3 regions of the Paenibacillus sp. FSL H3-0286 genome follow, and region 1 is predicted to be linked to each of the others. Evidence: riboswitches for the same ligand, from Rfam matches in the RefSeq annotation. Region 1 holds a riboswitch; each other region holds the start of a gene.
What was found. A riboswitch is a leader RNA that binds a small molecule or an ion and turns the genes downstream of it on or off. The one in region 1 is predicted to bind cyclic di-GMP.
Positions count from the first base shown of each region.

Region 2: linked by a shared signal. The riboswitch ahead of MHB37_RS03205 (transglutaminase family protein) and the one ahead of MHB37_RS10310 (DUF6612 family protein) in region 1 are both predicted to bind cyclic di-GMP.
Region 3: linked by a shared signal. The riboswitch ahead of MHB37_RS30755 (NPCBM/NEW2 domain-containing protein) and the one ahead of MHB37_RS10310 (DUF6612 family protein) in region 1 are both predicted to bind cyclic di-GMP.

Region 1 covers NZ_CP150285.1:2,399,121-2,406,422, forward strand. Annotated here, with positions in the region: gene MHB37_RS10295 (Cof-type HAD-IIB family hydrolase) at 214-1,014, shown strand; gene MHB37_RS10300 (DUF4179 domain-containing protein) at 1,167-2,780, opposite strand; gene MHB37_RS10305 (RNA polymerase sigma factor) at 2,764-3,282, opposite strand; cyclic di-GMP riboswitch class I at 3,486-3,577, shown strand; gene MHB37_RS10310 (DUF6612 family protein) at 3,695-4,543, shown strand; gene MHB37_RS10315 (NADH-dependent flavin oxidoreductase) at 4,716-5,819, shown strand; gene MHB37_RS10320 (CapA family protein) at 5,898-6,914, opposite strand; gene MHB37_RS10325 (FprA family A-type flavoprotein) at 7,184-7,302, shown strand, end outside.
Region 2 covers NZ_CP150285.1:729,734-737,035, reverse strand. Annotated here, with positions in the region: rRNA gene MHB37_RS03210 (16S ribosomal RNA) at 1-1,472, opposite strand, end outside; gene MHB37_RS03205 (transglutaminase family protein) at 1,840-2,649, opposite strand; cyclic di-GMP riboswitch class I at 2,663-2,743, opposite strand; cyclic di-GMP riboswitch class I at 2,818-2,900, opposite strand; gene MHB37_RS03200 (class D sortase) at 3,014-3,679, opposite strand; gene MHB37_RS03195 (GtrA family protein) at 3,782-4,189, opposite strand; gene MHB37_RS03190 (glycosyltransferase family 2 protein) at 4,176-5,156, opposite strand; gene MHB37_RS03185 (phospholipid carrier-dependent glycosyltransferase) at 5,254-7,032, opposite strand; gene MHB37_RS03180 (glycosyltransferase 87 family protein) at 7,022-7,302, opposite strand, start outside.
Region 3 covers NZ_CP150285.1:6,901,648-6,908,949, forward strand. Annotated here, with positions in the region: gene MHB37_RS30755 (NPCBM/NEW2 domain-containing protein) at 1-4,413, opposite strand, end outside; cyclic di-GMP riboswitch class I at 4,672-4,758, opposite strand; gene MHB37_RS30760 (hypothetical protein) at 4,916-5,482, opposite strand; gene MHB37_RS30765 (EAL domain-containing protein) at 5,599-6,447, opposite strand; gene MHB37_RS30770 (Crp/Fnr family transcriptional regulator) at 6,638-7,051, opposite strand; gene MHB37_RS30775 (sensor domain-containing diguanylate cyclase) at 7,244-7,302, opposite strand, start outside.

The sequences.
Region 1 (7,302 bases):
ATGTAAATTGAATTTGGAAACTTGGGATTAGGGAATGGAGTGGCGGAGGGGAAATTTGGAACTGTAAAAGCGATAGCGGCCGCCTTTGTTTCCGGATTTCAACCACTAGTAAACGGTATAAATCAAGAAATCTGGAAACAACAGCGACTGAAACTTAACTCAAATAGCCAGGTTCAATATATATAGAAAAAGAAAGACAAGGATGGTGGGAGTATGAGATACAAACTGATTGCACTAGATGTAGATGGTACACTGTTGAATGATGATCACCACTTGAGCACTGAGAATAAAGAAGCCATTGCTGAGGTTACACGTCTTGGAGGACAAATCGTGTTATGTACCGGCCGCAGTCCGCAGAACTCGATTCCTTTTATGGAGGAAATGGGGTTGTCTGGTTATGTGCTGGGTCATAACGGAGCTGCAACGGTTCGTGTGAAAGATCGGGAAGTGCTGCATCAATACGGTATGGATGCTCGTGGTCTTGACCCTTATATTGATTATTGTAGAAAGCATGATATTCATTATGATGTGAATACGGCTTTTGATATGTATGTAGATAATGTAGAAAACCTGACCAAAGAAGCCAATTATATGTATGAACACTTCCGTATCGTGCCGGCTACACTGCCAGCATGGGAAGATTTCCGTGAACCGGTTGTTAAGTTTACTGTATTTACACAACCAGAAATCCTTGACGAAGCTGAACGTGAATGGCGTACTTGGACCCATGAGTACAATATTTTGCGCAGTGGTGAATTTTTCGTTGACTTGATGCATCCGGAAGCCTCCAAGGGCAACGCCTTAAAGAATCTGGCTGTGAAGCTGGGAATTCCGCAAGAGGAAGTTCTTTCGATCGGTAATTATTTTAATGATATTTCTATGCTTACATACGCGGGTATGGGCGTTGCGATGGATAATTCTCCGGTTGAGGTCAAAGCGGCAGCGAATGCTGTCACGGGGTCTAACAACGAGCATGGTGTGCGAGATGCGCTGGTTAAATATTGTTTATCTTAATAATGGAAAGCATAAAGCGGACTTGAGTCCGTTCTATGCTTTTTTTGTTGTGAAGGAAATAAAAGAGAAACATAAACAGAAATGATTTTATCCATAAATAACCCGCCCTTAGGATTAACTAGAAAGGGCGGGACATAGATTAACTTCCTGCATTAAAGTTTAATTTCCTCGTTCCGGCTAGGATCGCTATATTTATAGATTCCAGGGTTCAGTTCGATTTTTTCGTCGAAAGGGATATCTTTGTAGCTATCAATATTAGTTCCTGTAGATATCATGCCCTTAGGTGTAATTTCAGGCACCACTTCTTTGCCATTAATCCGTAACGTAGTTTGGTTAACGCTTTTGAAGCCAGAAGATTTGGATGTTGATTCGACAATCAAATTTTCGCCCTCAGTATAGTAAGTGAATTCAATTTTTAACCCATCGACATCAAGTGAAGTGAACTGCTTTTCTTCTTTAGGTTTGTTTATAGTGATCCAATTCTTAGTAGTATCACGTTTCTCAATGACAGCATCCTTTAATATAAGTTTCATTGGAACATCGGACCAGTCGTTATACCATTCCGGAGATTCGAATTGAAATAAATGCTGGTAGCTTTCGGAATGATCTCCTTTCAAATTCCAACCCCCAGTGATTGTTTGATCACCTATAACCAACTGAGCGGTATTATAGTGGACAATTCCTTTTTTAAGCGAATCATTTTCATCTATTAGAATTTGGATATCCAAAGGGGTAACCACTAGCTGATCTAAGGTTATGCCGGTCTTTTCTTGAAATTCAGGACTGTTATACAGTTTCTTAGTGTAAATCGCCTCACTTGCTTTTTGTCCATCTGCTTTAAAATCGAACTTCCACGTACCTGAAAATCGTTTCGCTTCTTCAATGTAACTAAAATGAAGACTAGCTTCCTTCCAATCTGATTCAGTTATATTGAAAACCTGTTCAATAAATAAATCCGATCCTTCGTTAGGCATGATGGTTGGAATTGCTTCATTCTTTTGACCACCAGTACTAACTACCAAATGTGGATTACCCCGTCCTAAGTCAGATGGTGATGCAGCGACTTTGTAACGGATAATGGTTTGATTGGAAACATATCGAACGGATTCGATTTGAATGCTTGGATATTGCTTAACTCCAGTATTGATAGTATCCCCTGCTTGATGATTAGATTGTAAGGGAATATTCCGATCACTGTAAAAAATGAGATTCCGTGCTTCAAACCTGTAGTCCTTTTTATCATCCTTTAATGTATCAGGTGTCTCATATACTCCAATGAGTTTCTGGCTTTCAGGATCGTATTCTAAATAACCGTATACCTTTGCCTTGGCACCGGATTCACTAGTCATGATGTTTTCCTCTGTAGCAAATCCAGTATATTTGGATAGATCAGATTTAGTATCAAGTGATAACAGCATTTTCATTTTTTCTCCATCAGTTACAACACCGTTCAAATTCATTGTTACTCCTGAACTGGAAGTTTGAAGATTATACTGTTGACCGATGCCGTTATTTAATGCATTGCTCACACTTCGACCACCAATTTTATCCCAATTAATCGTCATACTAGCGAATACAGGAATGGCTACAAGTAAGAGGCAAGAGAAGACAATACTGATAGGAATAACCTTTTTATTAGACCTAGGAGTATTCTGGGAGGCATGCAGATTTCTTTGACGTGTATAAGCTTCTTGTTCTATGGCAGTCCACATCAAATCATAATCCGGTCGGGGAATATGTTTATCTTTTTCAATAAAGAGACTCATTACTATTCAGCTCCTTTAGTTGGGTTCCACCCATTCTATTTAGTATTTTAAGTCCCTTGTTCAGTCTGGATTTTACAGTTCCTTCGGGTATGCTCATAACTTTAGAGATCTCGGGTACAGTCAATTCGTTTATAAAACGAAGGACTACTACCATTCTGATTTTGTCAGGAAGCTGACTGTATAACCCTTGTAATTCTTTTTTAGTTTCCTGTCGATCCAAACGTTTTTCTACAGGGTTTGATTCCTCAAACCTGGATAGTAAATAATTACGTACTTCTTTCATCCACCCCGTCTTACGCCTTTTGATCACACTGTTGCACTCATTCGAAGCAATTCGTAAAATCCAAGCTTTCAAGTTTCTTACCTTCGACTTATCCGCTAAGATAACTTTTACAAATACCTCTTGGGAAATATCCTCCGCATCTGCCTGATTTTTCATTAAGTAGTAACAAAAATAATATACTTGTTCTTTATAGAGCTCGAAAATTTCCCGGTCACTCATTTTGCTGCACCCCCTGTCTTTACTGTTCTCATTAATAAGACTTATAAGCGTATGTAATCGTTCATTTTTCATTTTGATTGTAGTATTTCTTCTGAGTATCATAGCGAATTCGAATGGAAGATAAGTCGTTTACAGGTAATTATAACCATGATAAAATTAGCGGTGGGACATGCGTCCGTAATCTATTAAAACTAATTGAATGTCCGCGTTAAAGGTAAAATCATCGAAAGATGATGACACAAAGCCATGGGTCTAAAACCTTTCGACAGAAGGAAATGATCGCCAGGCCGCCATAGGGATGTCTTATGAAGCATAAAGGATAGCTCTAAGAATATGTAGTCTATTTTGAGCTCTTTTATTATTTCGACCTATACGGCGTTACATTATCGCAAGGGGCCGAAAGGGGAAGTACATGAACAGTTTTTTCAAAACAATAGGTACTAGTTTGGCAGTAGGTGCTTTATTGCTGTCCGGAACGATCGGATGGATGTCTAATCCAGGAGTAGTGTCAGCAGCTACCTCAACAGTAGTAACCGCGGATCAGATGATCAGCAAAGTAACGGCAGCCTCCAAAGCAATAAAGAATTTCCATCTGGATGTGACCAAAAAACAGGATATTCAAAGCGGCGGGGTGCGTATCAGCAACACCAACACTCTGAAGCTGGATATCAACCGTCTGCCGAATTTTGCCGCAGCAGGCACTGTCGCTAGTAGTCTTTTAGAAACATCGTACAGTCTATATGCCAATGACAAGGAGTTTTACTATCTTGTAGACGGAAGTGAACTGATCGATGAATCTGAAGATGAAGGTTACGACGATGACGGGGAGCCAATCGATCCTGATGCACAATATTGGCTTGGACTGGAGAAAACGGAATGGGATGCCTTTTACTCTAAAGGCCAATACGATCCTGTTTCCATGCTTGATTCGGTCAAAAGTTATAAAAAATCCATGAAAGTCAGCACTGCTGGCGCACAAACAGTCTTACAATTCACGGTAACCGATCCGACAGCAGCTAAGGGGATAATCAAACTCTATGATCAGGAGAACCTCTGGGATGGAGAGACAGTTCAACCCAAAAGCGTAACGTGGAAATTATTCGTCAATACTAAGACCTGGCAAACGGAAAAGCTGACAGTCGATCTGAGTTATGTGCTGGTAAGTGATGGAGCTAAAGATACATACACCACGAAAATCGAAGCTAAATATTCCAAAAATAATAAAGGTGCAGCCATTGTAAAACCGGCCGAACTAGAATAATAAGGACGATTCATAACGAGCGAAAAGCGCTGTTCAGCGGAACAGCGCTTTTTGTTGTATCCAACAGCAGTTCTTTATTAGTTGACAAGAATAAATCATTGCTGTAATTTATATGTATGCGCATGTATATAATAATTTCTCTAAATATAATTTAATGAAAGTTGGGAAAAAGATGATAGCACTAGACACAGCATTAACTTTTCGCAGAGGGCTGACATTAAAAAACCGAGTGGTTATGGCTCCAATGACCACGCGAATGAGCTTTTATGACGGTGTAGTAACACAAGATGAATTGAAATACTATTCGCTAAGAACGGGCGAAGTAGGTGCGGTCATCACTGCGGCAGCAAATGTACAAGAGGGTGGAAAAGGATGGGAAGGTGAACTTAGTGTTTCCTCCGATGAATTTATTCCTAGCCTCAGCCGATTAGCATCTACTATTAAACGAAATGGAACAAAGGCTATTTTACAGCTATTCCATGCAGGAAGAATGACAGATTCAAAAATATTGCGTGGCGTACAACCCGTTTCCTCCAGCGCCATTGCTGCCGAACGCCCGAATGCAGAAATTCCAAGAGCATTAACAGAAGATGAAATTTTCGGTGTAATTGAGGATTTTAAAAAAGCGACTCAACGTGCTATTCAAGCTGGATTTGACGGGGTAGAAATTCATGGAGCAAACACATATTTAATCCAACAATTCTTCTCTCCACACTCCAACCGTCGTGAAGATCAATGGGGAGGAAGCTTAGAGAAAAGATTTAATTTCATTAACCAATTAGTGGATGCAGTTATTGCTGTCGTTGACAATTCAAAGGTTAAGGATTTTATTGTCGGTTATCGTTTTTCTCCAGAAGAATATGAAGAGCCTGGAATTAAAATCACCGATACCTTTTATCTTATTGATAAATTAGCTGATAAAAAGCTGGATTATCTGCATATTTCATTAGGGGATTTTAAGAAAGTATCTGCATCAGAAGATTTTAAAGAAAAATCAATCCTGCAATATGTGCATGAGAAAATCAATGGCCGTGTACCTTTAATTGGGGTAGGAGATATCCGTACCAAACAGGACGCAGAGGACACGTCGACAAATGCTGAATTAGTAGCAGTAGGACGATCTCTTATCATTGATCCTCATTGGACAAGTAAAGTGCTGGAGGGTAAAGAAGATATCATCAGAAGAGTACTTGCTGATCAAGATAGAGAAGAACTTGTAGTAGAGAATGGTATTCTAGAATTCCTTAAATTAATGATGCCTGATCGTTTACGCTAAACCCAAACACAGTTTTGAGGTCTAAATCTATAACGTTCCGCGGTAAATTCCGCGGAACGTTATTTTTCTGTAACGACTCTATTCCCTCTTTAAGATTGTTGTCGTATGTTTCAACATTCGATTCATGAGATTTCGCCGTTCTGTTTTTATGTCGGTGTCGCTTCTCTTTAATGCGTCGCGGATGGGGATGATCTCTGTAATTTTCCTGCCGCTTTTTATTCTTCGATCTACACAAGTCGGGATGTAACCTACGTTAGTTATACTCGTGTGTCCTTTTTCATCCTTCTTTATTTTAAGCGTAAGAATGATACCGCTTTGTGTATAAGGAATATTCATTAGTTTAGTCGAAACAAAATTCCCCAATGAGTAAATAACGAATTGTTTTTTTCCACGAAGCGCTAACGGTTGAAGAACATGTGGGTGAGACCCCAGTATGATGTCGGCGCCATTTTTAAAGAAGAGATTGACCAGCTCTTTTTGCCTCTTGTTTGGAGTGTAACGATATTCGCTTCCGAAATGCAGATAAAGCAAGACTAGATCGACTTTCTTTTTTAAATCTCGAATCTCCCGAATGATCTTGGGCGTAGATATCCGGTTAACCAGCCATGGCTTACTCACTGGTACAGGAATTCGGTTGGTTCCTGCTGTGTAGGAGAGGATGCCAATCGTAATTCCTTTGACGTTTTTAATAAGCGTTCTTTTGGATTCTTCTAATGATTTAGCTGTTCCCGTGTGGTCGATTCCATTACGGTCCAGAACTCGTAACGTCCGAACCAGACCCGGGGCACCATAATCCATGCAATGATTGTTGGCCGTTACTAATACGTCGAATCCGGCTTCCTTAAGTGCAGGGGCCAGTTCGTCTGGACATTTGAATATCGGACCGCCTGATCGGGGACTTTTCCGGCATTCGGGGCCACTTCCAGCAAAGGTGGTTTCGAGATTGCCAATCGTCAAATCAGCCTGTTTCAGATAAGGAGCTACTTTTGCAAACAGGGGGCTGAACGAATAGGTTCCGTCAGGCTGTTTAGCATCCGAAATAATATAACGTTTGACCATTAGATCTCCCACAGCAGCTATTTGTATTTCAGTCATGGATATCCACCTTTTTATTATTTTCATTAGGATATGGCATAAAGTTGTTATGGGTTATTCTTTCTTTAAGGCGAAGTGCAAACATTTGTGTGGCTTTTTATTTAAAATGTGACTCAACGCATAATCACTTTATTTAGATCGTCTAAATTTAAGGTATTCATTTTTTTCAAACTTTTATAATTTGATTCAAATCCTCTTTTTTGTTTGGCAGCCATAATAAAATAAGGTTGTTGATAAACATTATCAATCAAACATTGGAGGTTAAAGAAATGAGTACACAATTCAAAAAAATCGCCGAGGATACTTACTGGATAGGCAAAATCGATAACCGCCAGGTTCCATTTCACCGCCTGATTCTGGCAAAAGGAACTACCTATAATTCTTATTT
Region 2 (7,302 bases), 1.7 Mb from region 1:
TCCCTTGCGGGTTACCCCACCGACTTCGGGTGTTGTAAACTCTCGTGGTGTGACGGGCGGTGTGTACAAGACCCGGGAACGTATTCACCGCGGCATGCTGATCCGCGATTACTAGCAATTCCGACTTCATGCAGGCGAGTTGCAGCCTGCAATCCGAACTGAGACCGGCTTTGATGGGATTGGCTCCACCTCGCGGCTTCGCTTCCCGTTGTACCGGCCATTGTAGTACGTGTGTAGCCCAGGTCATAAGGGGCATGATGATTTGACGTCATCCCCACCTTCCTCCGGTTTGTCACCGGCAGTCACTCTAGAGTGCCCAGCATTACCTGCTGGCAACTAAAGTTAAGGGTTGCGCTCGTTGCGGGACTTAACCCAACATCTCACGACACGAGCTGACGACAACCATGCACCACCTGTCTCCTCTGTCCCGAAGGCCGCTGCTATCTCTAGCAGATTCAGAGGGATGTCAAGACCTGGTAAGGTTCTTCGCGTTGCTTCGAATTAAACCACATACTCCACTGCTTGTGCGGGTCCCCGTCAATTCCTTTGAGTTTCAGTCTTGCGACCGTACTCCCCAGGCGGAGTGCTTACTGTGTTAACTTCGGCACCAAGGGTATCGAAACCCCTAACACCTAGCACTCATCGTTTACGGCGTGGACTACCAGGGTATCTAATCCTGTTTGCTCCCCACGCTTTCGCGCCTCAGCGTCAGTTACAGCCCAGAAAGTCGCCTTCGCCACTGGTGTTCCTCCACATATCTACGCATTTCACCGCTACACGTGGAATTCCACTTTCCTCTTCTGTACTCAAGCCACCCAGTTTCCAGTGCGACCTCAGGTTGAGCCCAAGGTTTAAACACCAGACTTAAATAGCCGCCTGCGCGCGCTTTACGCCCAATAATTCCGGACAACGCTTGCCCCCTACGTATTACCGCGGCTGCTGGCACGTAGTTAGCCGGGGCTTTCTTCTCAGGTACCGTCACTCCGGTAGCAGTTACTCTACCGGACGTTCTTCCCTGGCAACAGAGCTTTACGATCCGAAAACCTTCATCACTCACGCGGCGTTGCTCCGTCAGGCTTTCGCCCATTGCGGAAGATTCCCTACTGCTGCCTCCCGTAGGAGTCTGGGCCGTGTCTCAGTCCCAGTGTGGCCGTTCACCCTCTCAGGTCGGCTACGCATCGTCGCCTTGGTGGGCCGTTACCCCACCAACTAGCTAATGCGCCGCAGGCCCATCCCTCAGTGACAGATTGCTCCGTCTTTCATTCTTCTCTCAGGAGAAAAAAGAAATTATCCGGTATTAGCTACCGTTTCCGGTAGTTATCCCAGTCTGAAGGGCAGGTTGCCTACGTGTTACTCACCCGTCCGCCGCTAAGTCACTTTGAAAGCAAGCTTTCAAAGTGACTCCGCTCGACTTGCATGTATTAGGCACGCCGCCAGCGTTCGTCCTGAGCCAGGATCAAACTCTCCAATTAGTATTGAAAAGAGCGATATGCTCATTTTGAAACATCTGACGAGAAAATTAATTCTCTAATTTTGGATTTCACTTGCGTGATTTCCTACTCACTCGTTGTTCAGTTTTCAAAGATCAAGTTCTCGTTGGCGCCGTTTAATGTCTCAGCAGCAACTCTTATAATATATCATGTTGTTTTCAGAAATGCAAGCTTTATTTTTCGAAGCTTTTTATCAGCCTCGTCTATATCGCCTGTACGCTGTCTAACAACGCTTACCTATAATACCCCAACTATTAATAGAAAAGCAACCCCTAATATAAAAATAAACAACTGGCTTAATAATTAAGCCAGTTGTTTATTTAATAGAGTTATGTTTCTAGGGACGAACTTAATAGTATTTTGCCGCAGTATATTTGCTTGAGGCTTTAATTAAATCGGTTTTCTTATCACTCTTTGCAAGTCCTGCATCCACTGTAGTATCAATGGTAACCCACTTCCCATTAAGCAACACTTCGTTCCATGCATGATATTGCGTAACGTAGCTTGTATTCCCCATTACCAACTTAGCAGGAACATCTACACTCCGCAGCATTGCGGCAAAAAGAGAAGCGTAATCATAGCAAATCCCTTTTTTAGTAGTCAATGTCTTATCGATGCTTGGAATATAATCAGTAGTTACACTATTAGCAAGAGAGTAATCATATTGTACATTCGCAACTACATAGTTATAGATCGCTTTAACTTTCTCTTCGTCTGTTGTTTTGCCTTGTACTAATTGTTTAGCTTTGACAATCGCTTTATCAGAAGAACTCCATTTCACATTCTGTACGGAGCCCAAATATACGGAATTCGAGTCACTCATGGTTACGTCTACTACTTCGGAATATAATGCTTTGTATTTATTGCCGGTTGTGTTCTCCAGAACAGAAACCTTATACGTCCCATTTCCTTGTTGCAAAGGGAAGTCCTCAGCTTGTCCAGAAGCATACAAGTTATATGTATAGCTGCTGTTATCTTTGGTGATCATGAGTTTGATTCTTTTATCTTTCGGAATATCATAGTTAATACCAATAACACCTTGAGCCACTTTGGATGTAATCAACCAGCTGGCATCTGCACTTGCAGCTTGAGCTGTACTTACCGGAACTGAAGTCATTAGGACGAACAACGCCACCAGCATAAAATAAACCTTTTTCACGGATAAAACTCCTTTCGGTAGCTGGCTGCCATCCTTTCGGGAAGGCCCTTTAGCTTTGCGTCCCTACCTTTCGATAGGTTTGCCGTTATCGTATAAGCTCTATCTGTTCTAGCTTTACTAGATATAATTGATAGAATCCATTTGAAACAAACAAAAAAAGCCTCTTCATTCGGTAGCTGGCTGCCATCCTTTCGGGAAAAGGCCCTTTAGCTTTGCGTCCCTACCTTTCGGAAGGTTTGCCGTTATCGTGTTTAGCTTTCATAGTATAATACTATCATATTTATAGTTGTGAACAAGACCTAATTTACTAGATTACCCATTATTTTATAAATATCTCCCGGTATTTGTGTTTTCTTGTCATTCACTATTCTCCTTTTGTTAATTTGGCATGAACAATCAGCCGATGCGTTGGATTCACTAGCGGATCACATGTAATCAGAGTAAGAATCTTATCCTTGTCATTCCCGTCAAGAACGGAGACATCACTCGGATCTACAACAGAAATATCGTATACCTCATAGTTAAACACCTGATCACTAGTCTTTACCGTGATAACATCCCCCACAACAACCTCATTCAATCTGTTAAACAAACGCCCCGTAGTTCTAGCCCGATGCGCCGCGATTGCAGCATTCCCGATCTCTCCAAGGGGTGCCGTTTCTTTCATATGGGCTGCAGCATGTTTCATATTAGCTTTTGTAGCCCCTTCTAATACAGGCAGCTTCAAATCAATCTTATCGATTTCAATTAGTGCGATTACTTTGCCACCGACTTCAATCTCCGGTTCAGGCTTTTCTGTCTCTTGGGGTTGGGGCTGTGCCTGGGCATCCAGAACCGATTCCTCTGCTAACAGCTGAGTAACTTCAGCATACCTGCTCTTTAGATCTGGCTGGGGAGTACTATCGGCAGTGCTTAGTTCAGCCGTTTCTAATAACTTCTCCTGCTGCCTGTCGTTGTACCACTCGTTAGCTGTCGGATATAACATGATAAGTATCCCAGCCAGTATGAGTAGATAGGAGAATTTACGCAATGTTATTCACCTCCGTATATTGTTTCTATGGTTATATACAAATCAAGCAGAAACAGCTACTTGCCTTTAAGCATAGCAACTCCTTCTGCCTGAAATTAATGTTTAAAATACCCATTTACGACTTCCAAAGAAATTGATGATCACCGTGATAAAGGTAACCAGCACCTTGGAGATCAAGACTTGAATACCTAGTTTGTCTGTCAACAGATGCATTAACAACAGTGATATTCCGAGCACTACCAGATTCAGCACGATAAACTTGACCAGCTGTACGCGGTCGAAGCCTTCTTTATTCCCCCGGTTGCGATCACGAAAGGTAACTTTTTTATTCAAAATAAAGCTATTCGCCGTGCCTGCACTATAGGAGATCACCTGCGCCAATGCGTATACCATCCCTAGTGAATTCAACAATGTGAAAATCACAAAATCAATAAGCGTATTGAGCAAACCTACGGCATTAAATTTGAGGAACTGTATGAATGCAGCGCGCAAGTTCTTATCTGACATCATTGTGGTCCTTCCGGCGGTCCAGTTGTTCTTCGTTCTGGTAGCCTTTAGTCTCACTAACAATATATAGCGGTCTATCTTTAGACTCGTCATAAATCCGTCCGATATACTCCCCAATCACACCCAACAGCATCAGAACAATACCGTTAAAGAGCAGATTGACACCTACAATGGAAGCCCAGCCCGGAACCGTCCAGGAGGTGAAAAATATCCTTTGGAACAAGACGAAAAATAAATAGAGAAAGCTAGAAAATGAAAGAAAGAATCCAATATACGTAGCAATCTTAAGCGGCTTATGTGAAAAAGAGGTGATGCCATCTAACGCAAAACGAATCATTTTCTTCAGCGGATATTTGGTTTCTCCGGCAAAACGTTCTTCCCGTTCATATTCCACCATAGTCTGCTTGAAGCCAACCCAGCTCACCAAACCTCTGACATAGCGGTTCTTTTCTTTAAGTCCCCGCAGGACATCACATACCTTACGGTCAATAAGACGGAAATCGCCTGTATCCGTAGGAATATCTACACTTGTCATACTGCTGAGCAGGCGGTAAAAAAGCTTCGCGGTGACCTTTTTGAACATCGTTTCTCCGTGGCGCTTCAGACGTTTCGCATATACAACGTCGTAGCCCTCTTTCCACTTCTCGATCATTTGCAGAATGACCTCCGGAGGATCCTGAAGATCAGCGTCAATAACAACAACCGCTTGACCTTCGGCATAGTCCATGCCAGCTGTAATCGCTACCTGATGTCCGAAATTACGCGAGAAGTCAATCAGCTTGACATGCTCGTCTCGTTCACAGATCTCCCGAATCATCTGGGCGGAACGATCACGACTGCCGTCATTGACAAAGACCAGCTCATAAGTATCGCCGCACTCGTCCATTACTTTTTTCAAACGTTCATAAGTATGGCTAATTACTTGCTCCTCATTGAACATGGGTACAATCACACTATATCTGGCTTTCACCTTTATTCCTCCTACAAGCTTTTTGGAGCGTTACATCCATCTACACTTCATAATAACGCTGCATGCATAAACTTATTTTATAGATTTTTATTAAATCCTAGAAAACCCAAGTTGGGAACCAACGCAGCATATCTTTCACGTAATCTCCACTGACCTGCATCCCTGACAGTACCGGGTAGAAAGCAATAAAGAGCAGCAAAGCAACAGCTACATAGACATACTGTACGTAACGGGCCTCAGGGAATTTACTATCCAGCAACTTCATTATATATACAATACCAAGAATCATAAATGGCACCATAGCAAAATAATGGTAAATAAATGTTTCTCTTGGGACAAGCATCCACGGAACATATTGCGAGAAGAAGGCGATCCAGATCATGTAGAGGTTCTTATCTTTACGTTTCAGCGTAATCCACAGCGTTGCCAACATCGCAAAAATACCCGTCCACCAGATAAGCGGATTCCCCATAGTCACTATACTGCTGACCTGACCTTCCGGCAAACCTTCACCGCCGCTAAAGAACCAGACCGGTCTCTTCATAAACGGCCATTGCCACCATGAGGAAGCAAAAGGATGTGTAGCTACAAGCTGGCTGTGGTAGTTGTACATATTCTTTTGGGAATCAATCAAACCTTTTATAGTGAAGCCCTCTGCTGATGCAGATAACCCCGGCACAAAAGATAAGCTATAAATAATTACTGGAATAATTACAAAGAACCCGATACAACTAGCCAACGTAATAATAGTCTTTTTCCAAAAAGAATCTACTGCTTCACGACAGGTGCCCAGCAATTCCTTGTCTTTAATCTTCCCCTCTGCCAGCAGGCGTCCGGAGGCTTGGTATTCTCTGTAGCGTTCAAAAAGGGAGATAGCCAGCATAATGGCCAGCCCTGCTCCTCCATAGAGCACAATCCATTTCGAAGCTACGCCGATTCCGAAGAATAAGCCAGACCAGAATAACGGAATTAATGTTTTTCTTAAAGGCTGCTTGTAGAAATTCATTGTGTAATACCGCTGCATAAAATAGAACATCAACATAATGAAGAATACTCCGTATACGTCAATCGTGGAGATTCTTGTCTGTGTGAAATGCATGAAATCCAGCGCAAACAATCCTGCCGCGAGGGCGGCGTATTTGCTTTTCTTAAACAAACGCAGCGCCATTACATATATAAGAGGTAACATGGCAACTCCGAACAAGGTTCCGATAATACGCCAGCCGAATGGATTGACTCCGAACAGCTCCATACCTATGGCAATCAAAAGCTTGCCAAGCGGTGGATGCGTATTCTCGTAAGGCACTATCCCGTGTGTATATTCATAAGCTGTTCGCGCATGATAGATCTCGTCAAAATAAGTGCTATTCATAAAGTTAGAATATTCCGGAATGAGCGCCTGCTCGTCAAAAAGATTGGCCGCTGCTCCTCTTTTAGGTACTGCGTTAGCATCCGGTGTCACACCGGCAATAGGAAGGGGGATTCTTTCTCCCCCCTGCTCATAAAAGGCCATTTCGTTCAAAGTGAACCCTGGAGAGGTAACTGTTAACTTCACATATCTCGCTGTAACGTTCAGGGGTTGGCTTTTCCAGATGAAGACATTCCCGACATCCTCACTGACATCCATCGGACTGCTCCAGACCTCAGGATTGTCGCTGAATTCCAGCTTGAACTTACCCGTTCCCACGCCACCAAAGATATTGACCCGTTCCAATGGTTTACTCTGCCCCAAATCTACATAGAAGCTTTCACCACTGGCAGCAGGCTCCCATAAGGTCTCTGGAGATTTAGTAGAGCCAAGATTATATAAAGCAAGCGCTGCGTAAACGGCCGTGATAGCTATTATGCATATCCAATCTATACGCTTAAACTTCATCGTTAAATCGCCCTCCCTTCTGATGCGGTTTAATTTGCCCGACAACTCTCAAATCTTCTTCATACTGTTCTTCCGGTGTAATTGGCGCTGGAAGAGGTTTTATTCCCTTGCGGACATACACATCGTATCCGATATTCAGCATATAAAGCAGCAATGCTAGATTAGCTATAGCAGTCACTAATACGATTCCGTCTGCACCCGGGCTAACATCTGCATTCAGGTGGGATAAGGTGTACGCCACATTGATGTATTGCGTTAAGCTGAATCCGA
Region 3 (7,302 bases), 2.6 Mb from region 1:
TTTAGGTATGGTAAGCTCTGGTGTATTGTTCAAGATCATAAACTTCGCATCAGCAAAATCACCGTGATCTGAAGCATTTCCGTTACCTGCATTATCTAACACCAGCTTCAATTCACTTACATCCTTAACAGGTATCCGCGCAAGCTTGGCTTCTGTACCAAATTTCATCAGTCCGCTGTTATAAACCTCTGCCCCATCGGCAAAAATTTTGAAAATTACACTGGAGTTGCTTTGCTCAGGGATATTTCTATCAACCCCTACATACGTTTCAAAATATTCATAGTTTGCACCTGCCAGATTATACACGATTTCAGAGCTGGCATGGGTTCCTAAGCCCTTAGCGAACTCTTTGACCTCGCCATTTACCAGCAGCTTAATCGGATTGTTAGAGCTAGCCTTATCTTTTCGAACCACATTATAATCCGTTTTTGCCGATTGCCAATCTATATCACTCAGGTATTTACTAGCGCTGTATACAACAATCTTTCTGGCCTGCACAGCGGAGTTCCCATCTGAGTCTGTAACTGAAAACTCGACGTTGTAAGTCCCTGTTTTGCTTGATGTGAATCCATTTGAATGCACTTCAACGGCTCCAATTAAGTTACCATCTTCCGTATCAAAAGCTGTTACATCGCTCAACACATCAAATTCGCTGTTCAGCTTAACGAAGGTTGTCTCTTCCGGTACTGTAATGGTAGGTTTGCTTGAATTATTCGAGAACTTCGCATCCGCCCATACCGTATGGTCTGAAGCATTGCCATCCTTAGCATCTGTTGTAACCAGCTTCACCTCTCTTGCGCCAGTCACAGGGATTTTCACAAATTGATGTTCTGTTCCTGCCCGGAAAACATCACTCTCAAATTTCTGTTCTCCATCCACATACACTGCAAAAGTAGCCGAGGAAGGTTTCCCTTTCATGGCTTGATCAATCCCAATGTAGCTTTCAAAGAAGTCGTAACCCTTACCTTCAATATCGTAAACTACCTCAGAGTTGGCATGAACACCAATCCCTTTCGCGTACGTCGCAGCCAACCCTTGGCGAACAAGGGTTATGATTCCCCCGGAAACGGCTTTATCTTTCTTTAATTCACCCCAGCCTACAACGACTGGCTTGGCATTGAGATCGGAAATATAGGCGTAGTCGCTCGTTACCGTAACCTGTGTGGTTTTCGTTTCCGTAACCCCTTCGCTTTTCACTTCATATACAATTTCGTAGTTGCCTTTTTGCGTTACATCAACGTTATTGGCTTTCAGAGAGACATCTGCAGTAATATCGTTTCCTAGATAGTTAGCCGCTTTTACATAGCTCATCGGATCAAAGGTTTGATTAAGCTTTAAAGTGAGCTGATCTTCAACAGACAAGGCTGGCTTAAAGGCTTTAACCTGTACGGGCTTCAGTGGGTTCAGCTTTTTATCATAACCGACGATCTTGTACGTATAGTTGATACTCGCATCTACATTCTGATCCACAAATTGCTCAGTTCCTGTAAAACCAACTAACACATCATTTCTATACACTTCATATCCTAAAAAGTCTTGCTTAAGCTCTTTATCTATACTGAAACTTAACGTGTTCGTTCTAGCCGTGGTGTTAGGTGTGATATTAACCTTAATGGCCAGATTTTTATCCGCTATTCCAGTTCCCTCATAATTAATCACCGAGTTATTTAAATACCATAACTTTTGCGGTGCCGGATACTTGGCTACTTTCGCTTTTGTCTCAGGATTCACAGTGAAGCCATGTCTGGCAAAATAGCTGCTTAAATCTAATCCCAGTACTTCGGAGGAGAACTCCACCAAATACTGCTGCTTAGAATTGTCACCGTTGGTAAGGATGACCTTCCGCTCCCGATATAGCTTGGTCAGCTCTGTCCAGTATCCGGGATGTGCCAGCTCCAGCTGCCAATAGGCTCCGAGTTGTGCAAATAAGCCCTGCTGATTCATAACCACTTTGTTTTCTTCGAGGACATATTTATAGATATCTGATTCATACGGTATACGATTATCTATCGAATTCGCCGCGACAGACATAAACATAGACACCATATTATTAGTTACTTCGCCATATTCCCGTTCACCCATAGCCAAGCGATGCCCGATTTCGTGATTCAGTCCCCAGCCCGGATAAGCTTTGTTAAAATCACCTAACATGGTTCCTACTGTTCCAAGTTGGATCCCTGTATGATCTCCCGCTGCATACATCGCACCATAAGGCTGCATCAAGCGAATATTCTCACGAATTAGCTTGGCATCATGAATCTCGCTACTGCCATCCAGGCCATAGAAGGCAAAAATACTCTTCATCCAGGTGTCATACCCAGTTACGGTGTCCAGCGGGTTATTTCCTTGCGTAATATATTTGTTGTACGCCTCCGTCGCCGTTCCTGTGAAAATAACATGATCGCTGGCCAGTTCTACCACATCTATGAGTTTACGATCTTGAACATTTGGATGAGCCGCTTTATCTTCGTCCAGTCTTTGTTTGTATGTGATTAAGAAGGTTTTGAATTGTTCTGGATCCGTGGTCTTGGTCATAAAAGGAATCTTTTCTAAACCTTCGAAGCGGATCAATGGCGCTTTCCCTTGTTCCTCTGCTGTATAGGGATTTACGATATAAACGGTGCCGCCCTTAGTCACTTCATGTGCATAATAACTATTCATAGCAAATTCAGGAACGGTTATAATGTTCTTACCTGGACGCAATTGCACACCTCTAGCCCAAACATTCCAAGCGGCCTCTTGTTGAGAAAAGACTAAAGAAGGTAGCTTATCGTTAGAAGCTGCATCCACATAAACGTTGATCGTATCTCCAGGCATTGCAACGAGACCTGTAGGCTGGTTGTTCGTACCAAAACCAATTCTCAGGTTTTCCTGCGCATGCTTTTTCATATCTCCACGTTGTTCCGCCTCAATGATGGTGCCTTCGGTTTGAACTTCACCATTCACTAGCCTCTTAGCTAAATCCAAAGAATCTTTCAGGATTGGATAGAGCGGATGTACTTTTGCCGCTTCTTCTAATTCGTTGATTGCTTCGACGCTATTATAAGCAGGCACAACCGCACTCATCGTTCCATCTGTGAAAATACCATTTACAGCTTCGCTTACTTTATCTTCTGTATAAAATCTAAATTCAGCCGCAAAAGGTCTGTTGATATTAGCTTTTGTGAACTTAAATTTTAATCTTTTAAACTTCGTCGGTTCGAATTTAAATTCCAGAAAGTCATTGGTACTAATCGCGGTTCCGCTAGATACAAGTTGGAAGGTCTCTCCTTTACTCGTCTCTGATGCATAGATTTCAAAAGCCTCTGGGAATCCTTTGCGGTTATCTCTAGCCAAAAAAGCCACTCTGTCCAGCACTTCCGCTTGCGCTAGTTCAAACACGACTTCATTCGTGAAGCTTGCATCATTGTTTTTGTTCGTTTCCCAATGCGTAGTGGGCTGGTCATCCAGCATATATTCAGGCTTCGTACCTGGGTAGCTTCCACCGTTCACCGTTACTTTTGATACGTTTGCATTCGGCATTCTATAAGCTTGGCTATAGGCATTTTCATAGGCTGTTCCATACCCTTTTAGCTTCGAAACCTTGGCTGCCGTTGCCTCTACCTGATGGTTCTTCAAAAGGATCTTTGCATTCTCTATCTCTTCTTTAAACTGCGCATACAGTGGATGTGCCTGCACTTCATTCTCTAAAGCTGTTAATTTCTCTGTCGTATTAAAGGCAGCACTAACTTGGCTCAAGGTATCATCTGTAAATAATTTTTTCATTTTAGCAGAGACACTATCCTCTTTATAAAAAGAAAACTCAGCCGCACTCGCCCAATCTTGGTTCGCTTTTTTGAAGACAAATTTAAGTCTCTTAAAAGCCGTAGGTGCGAACTGAATCTCCACTACATCACCGGTTGAGCCTGTATATTCTCCAGAAGACACGAGCGTAAAATCACCCGCATCGGTAGTGGAGCCGTAGATATCAAATTCTTGAGCAAAACCTTTACCTTTCGCACCGGATTGCCTAGCCGCGTATACCATTCTATTTAATTCAGTGGACTCATTGAAAACAAACACAACCTCATTCGTAAACGTTGAACTATTCGGTTTGCCAGTCTCCCAATGCGTGCTCATATCCCCATCCATAGCCTTAGCTATAGGCGAGCCTGAGTAGTTGCCACCGTTATTTGTGATGGATTTAATATTTGCTGGATTCATTCTAAAAACCTCATTATAGGCATTTAGAGCATCCTTGCCGTACAGCTCAAACGGAATAACCGAGGCGTTGCTTAATAAGTTAACCTTACTTTGCGCCACTGTTTTTGTTACATTTACCTTGCTTGCCTCACTTGCTAAAGCATAACCTGCCTCACTCGAAAAACTGGCCAACATGGCCGCCGATGTAGCGATCGCAATCATTTTCTTCATCTCTTCTTACCCCCAGATGTCATATGAATCTCTCCAGTGCCCAAAAATGGGCACAAAAAAAACTACCCCAAAAGAGTAGCTTGATTGCGTATAAAGTCGCCTAAAAATTAAGACTTAATTTTTATTAAACCTTAACAAGCATAAACGCCTTCGGCGTCCTTATAAGGACGGTAAGCGTTTAAGCGAGAAATATAAGATATTAAGTATAGTTTTATAACTTATACTTTCTTATATTTTAACAAAAAGCGTTACGCACTCTTTGGCAGCTGGCTGACAATAGTTATGATAACCTTAGTCCCTATAGCTTTGCGTCCCTACATTTCCATAGGTTTGCCTATGAAGTTTCGAATACATTCAAAGAGTAACATAAGCCTAGATCTGATCGCATGATTAATTGGTATGAAATGAGTATAGGTAATTGCAATTAGTTTTTCTTATGTGATAGATATTATTTATCGACTATCCCGGAAGAGAAGGACATCCTTTAGGACTGTAGGTCTACTTAACTCTCCGATCCAAACAAACCCCGGAACCAATTCCACACATCGCCCGTGACGGGAATTAATCCGAAACCATGTTCGCCAACTACGATTACACCATATGCCCATTGTCCGATAGCTATGGCACCCCCAGCGATCCTGCCTATCGCTATCGCACCAAACGCCGTATCCCCTATGGCGATGGCCCCCAACGCTTTTTCCGCGATTGCGATCGCTCCTACAGCCACGCCTGCAATCGCAATCGCTCCCACTGCGAAGCCAAGCCAGCTAAGTGCTATTGCTCCGATCGCTAACCACATTCCCAGTGATATTGCTCCTAAGGATAATACGCCCACGCTTATCGCACCTATGGAAATCAAGCCAACAGCTACATCTCCAATAGCGATTAATCCAACGGCTGTCTTCACACGGGGTTTACCTCCACGGCCATACGCTTGACCTGAGTATCGCCCTAGATTACTGCGAATACTGATGACCGGAAATGAGGGAGAAGGCCATTGATAATCAATCTCTCGTCCATCAAAGCCCCTAGAATCCGCCCAGCGCGTTACAAATTGATGCCATTTCATATCTATCCCGTCCCCCTTTTCAAATTACCTAAATTATACAACCCCGGGGGTTGGCTGTACTCAGACTCTGACCTGAAATTCATCTCATCCTCTGGACGGATATATACTCATTAGGATTACTGTTTGGGAATAGGATCAGGCTTTCCAAATAAATAGCCCTGAAACAACTGATAACCACTCTGCTTAAGCCATTCAAAGTCCTCTCTAAACTCCACACCTTCTGCTAAAGGAACGGATTGGATTTCTAAAGCTTTTTCTAAAAATTGCTTTGCTATTTTCTGTTTGTTCAGATCGCTGGACACACCCTGAACATATTTCATATCCAGCTTCATGTAATGGGGTTTAAGCTCCAATAACATCTCGATCGTGCTGAAGCCCTCACCAACATCATCTAAAGCGTATTCAAATCCCCGATCCTTGTAATATGTCAAAATAGCTTTCAAATGAGCGAGATCATCCACTTTCTCCGTCTCAACAACTTCAAAGACAAAAAGAGAAGGATCGACGCCTAATTGATTGGCCAGTTCAACGGTTGATCTTAAGCAGAACTCTGGAGCGTAGATCGACGTTGGGATAAAATTAATAAACGTTTTTTTATTTAAGGGTGCAGCATATTTTACAGCCGTCATTCTACATAACCGGTCTAAAGCATATAAACGCCCACGATTCCGTGCCGCCGCAAAAATCTCATTAGGATAGATAAGAGATCCGTCTTCTTTTTTAAATCTGGATAGGAGCTCGTATGCAAAAATCTCTTCCCTTACGTTCACAATCGGTTGGAAGTAGCAAGTAACAAGACCCTTAGTGATAACCTCATCAATCCACTCCATATCAAGTACAGTGGGTAATTCGGATAGAGGTCTCCATGTTTGGTCATCTATACGGAATTCAACCTGCTCCGACTCCATATGGTCATTACAGAAATCCAGAAAATCCCGCACCCCAGCCTCCTTAATTGTAATCACATTTTCTTCCACCTTATGTATCGTATTACTTCTACTCAAGTGATGAATAACCTCAGGTAAAACCCTAAGATTAAGCTCACCATGAGCCTTGATTTGAAAATTCAGCTCTCTTACTACACAATGATTACAAGCCACATTCATAACCCCTTTAATAATCGATTCTCTGAAAAAGATCCCGGAACGGCTCTTCTCAATCGAAATCCGTATACTCCAGTAAATACGCCGGGTCTAACACGGTGATCTGCTGATGTTGAATCTCAATAATCTTTTGTTCTTGCAGATCTTTTAGCACAAGGGTAGCCGTCTCCCTTAACGTTCCGATCATATCACGCGCTCTCGCATCATGAAATTTCATTTCATATAATAACCGATTCGATAAAAATAAACGCTCCATTTGCAGCAGCATCAATTGATCCTTAATCAACGGGTAATCGGCAACCATCTGCTTAAAAGGCTCATGTTTAATCTCAAATAATACAGTATCATTCATAGCCACCGCAGACAGCACTCTTATATTGGAGGGATGGATCACTTCCAGATCGCCATAATCCCCGAATAGATAATGTAGGCATGATCCACATTCCATAGTTTTGTATGCCAACATACTGATAATAAATCATCATCCTGTTATATTCTATCGTAACGTTGTCACATAGGCTTGATGCCAATACGATTTACATAAGAGATCCATTCAAGAAATTCCGAATTCCCTTTTACAGCTTGAAGGGAACAGACATTTTAGAGCAATTATAGCAAAGAGGATGTATCGTTTATAAATAACAAAAAAAGCCTCCAATTAAAGAAGCTTTTCACTCAAATCCATAATATGCGTAACGCGATTTCTCCCCTGTTCTT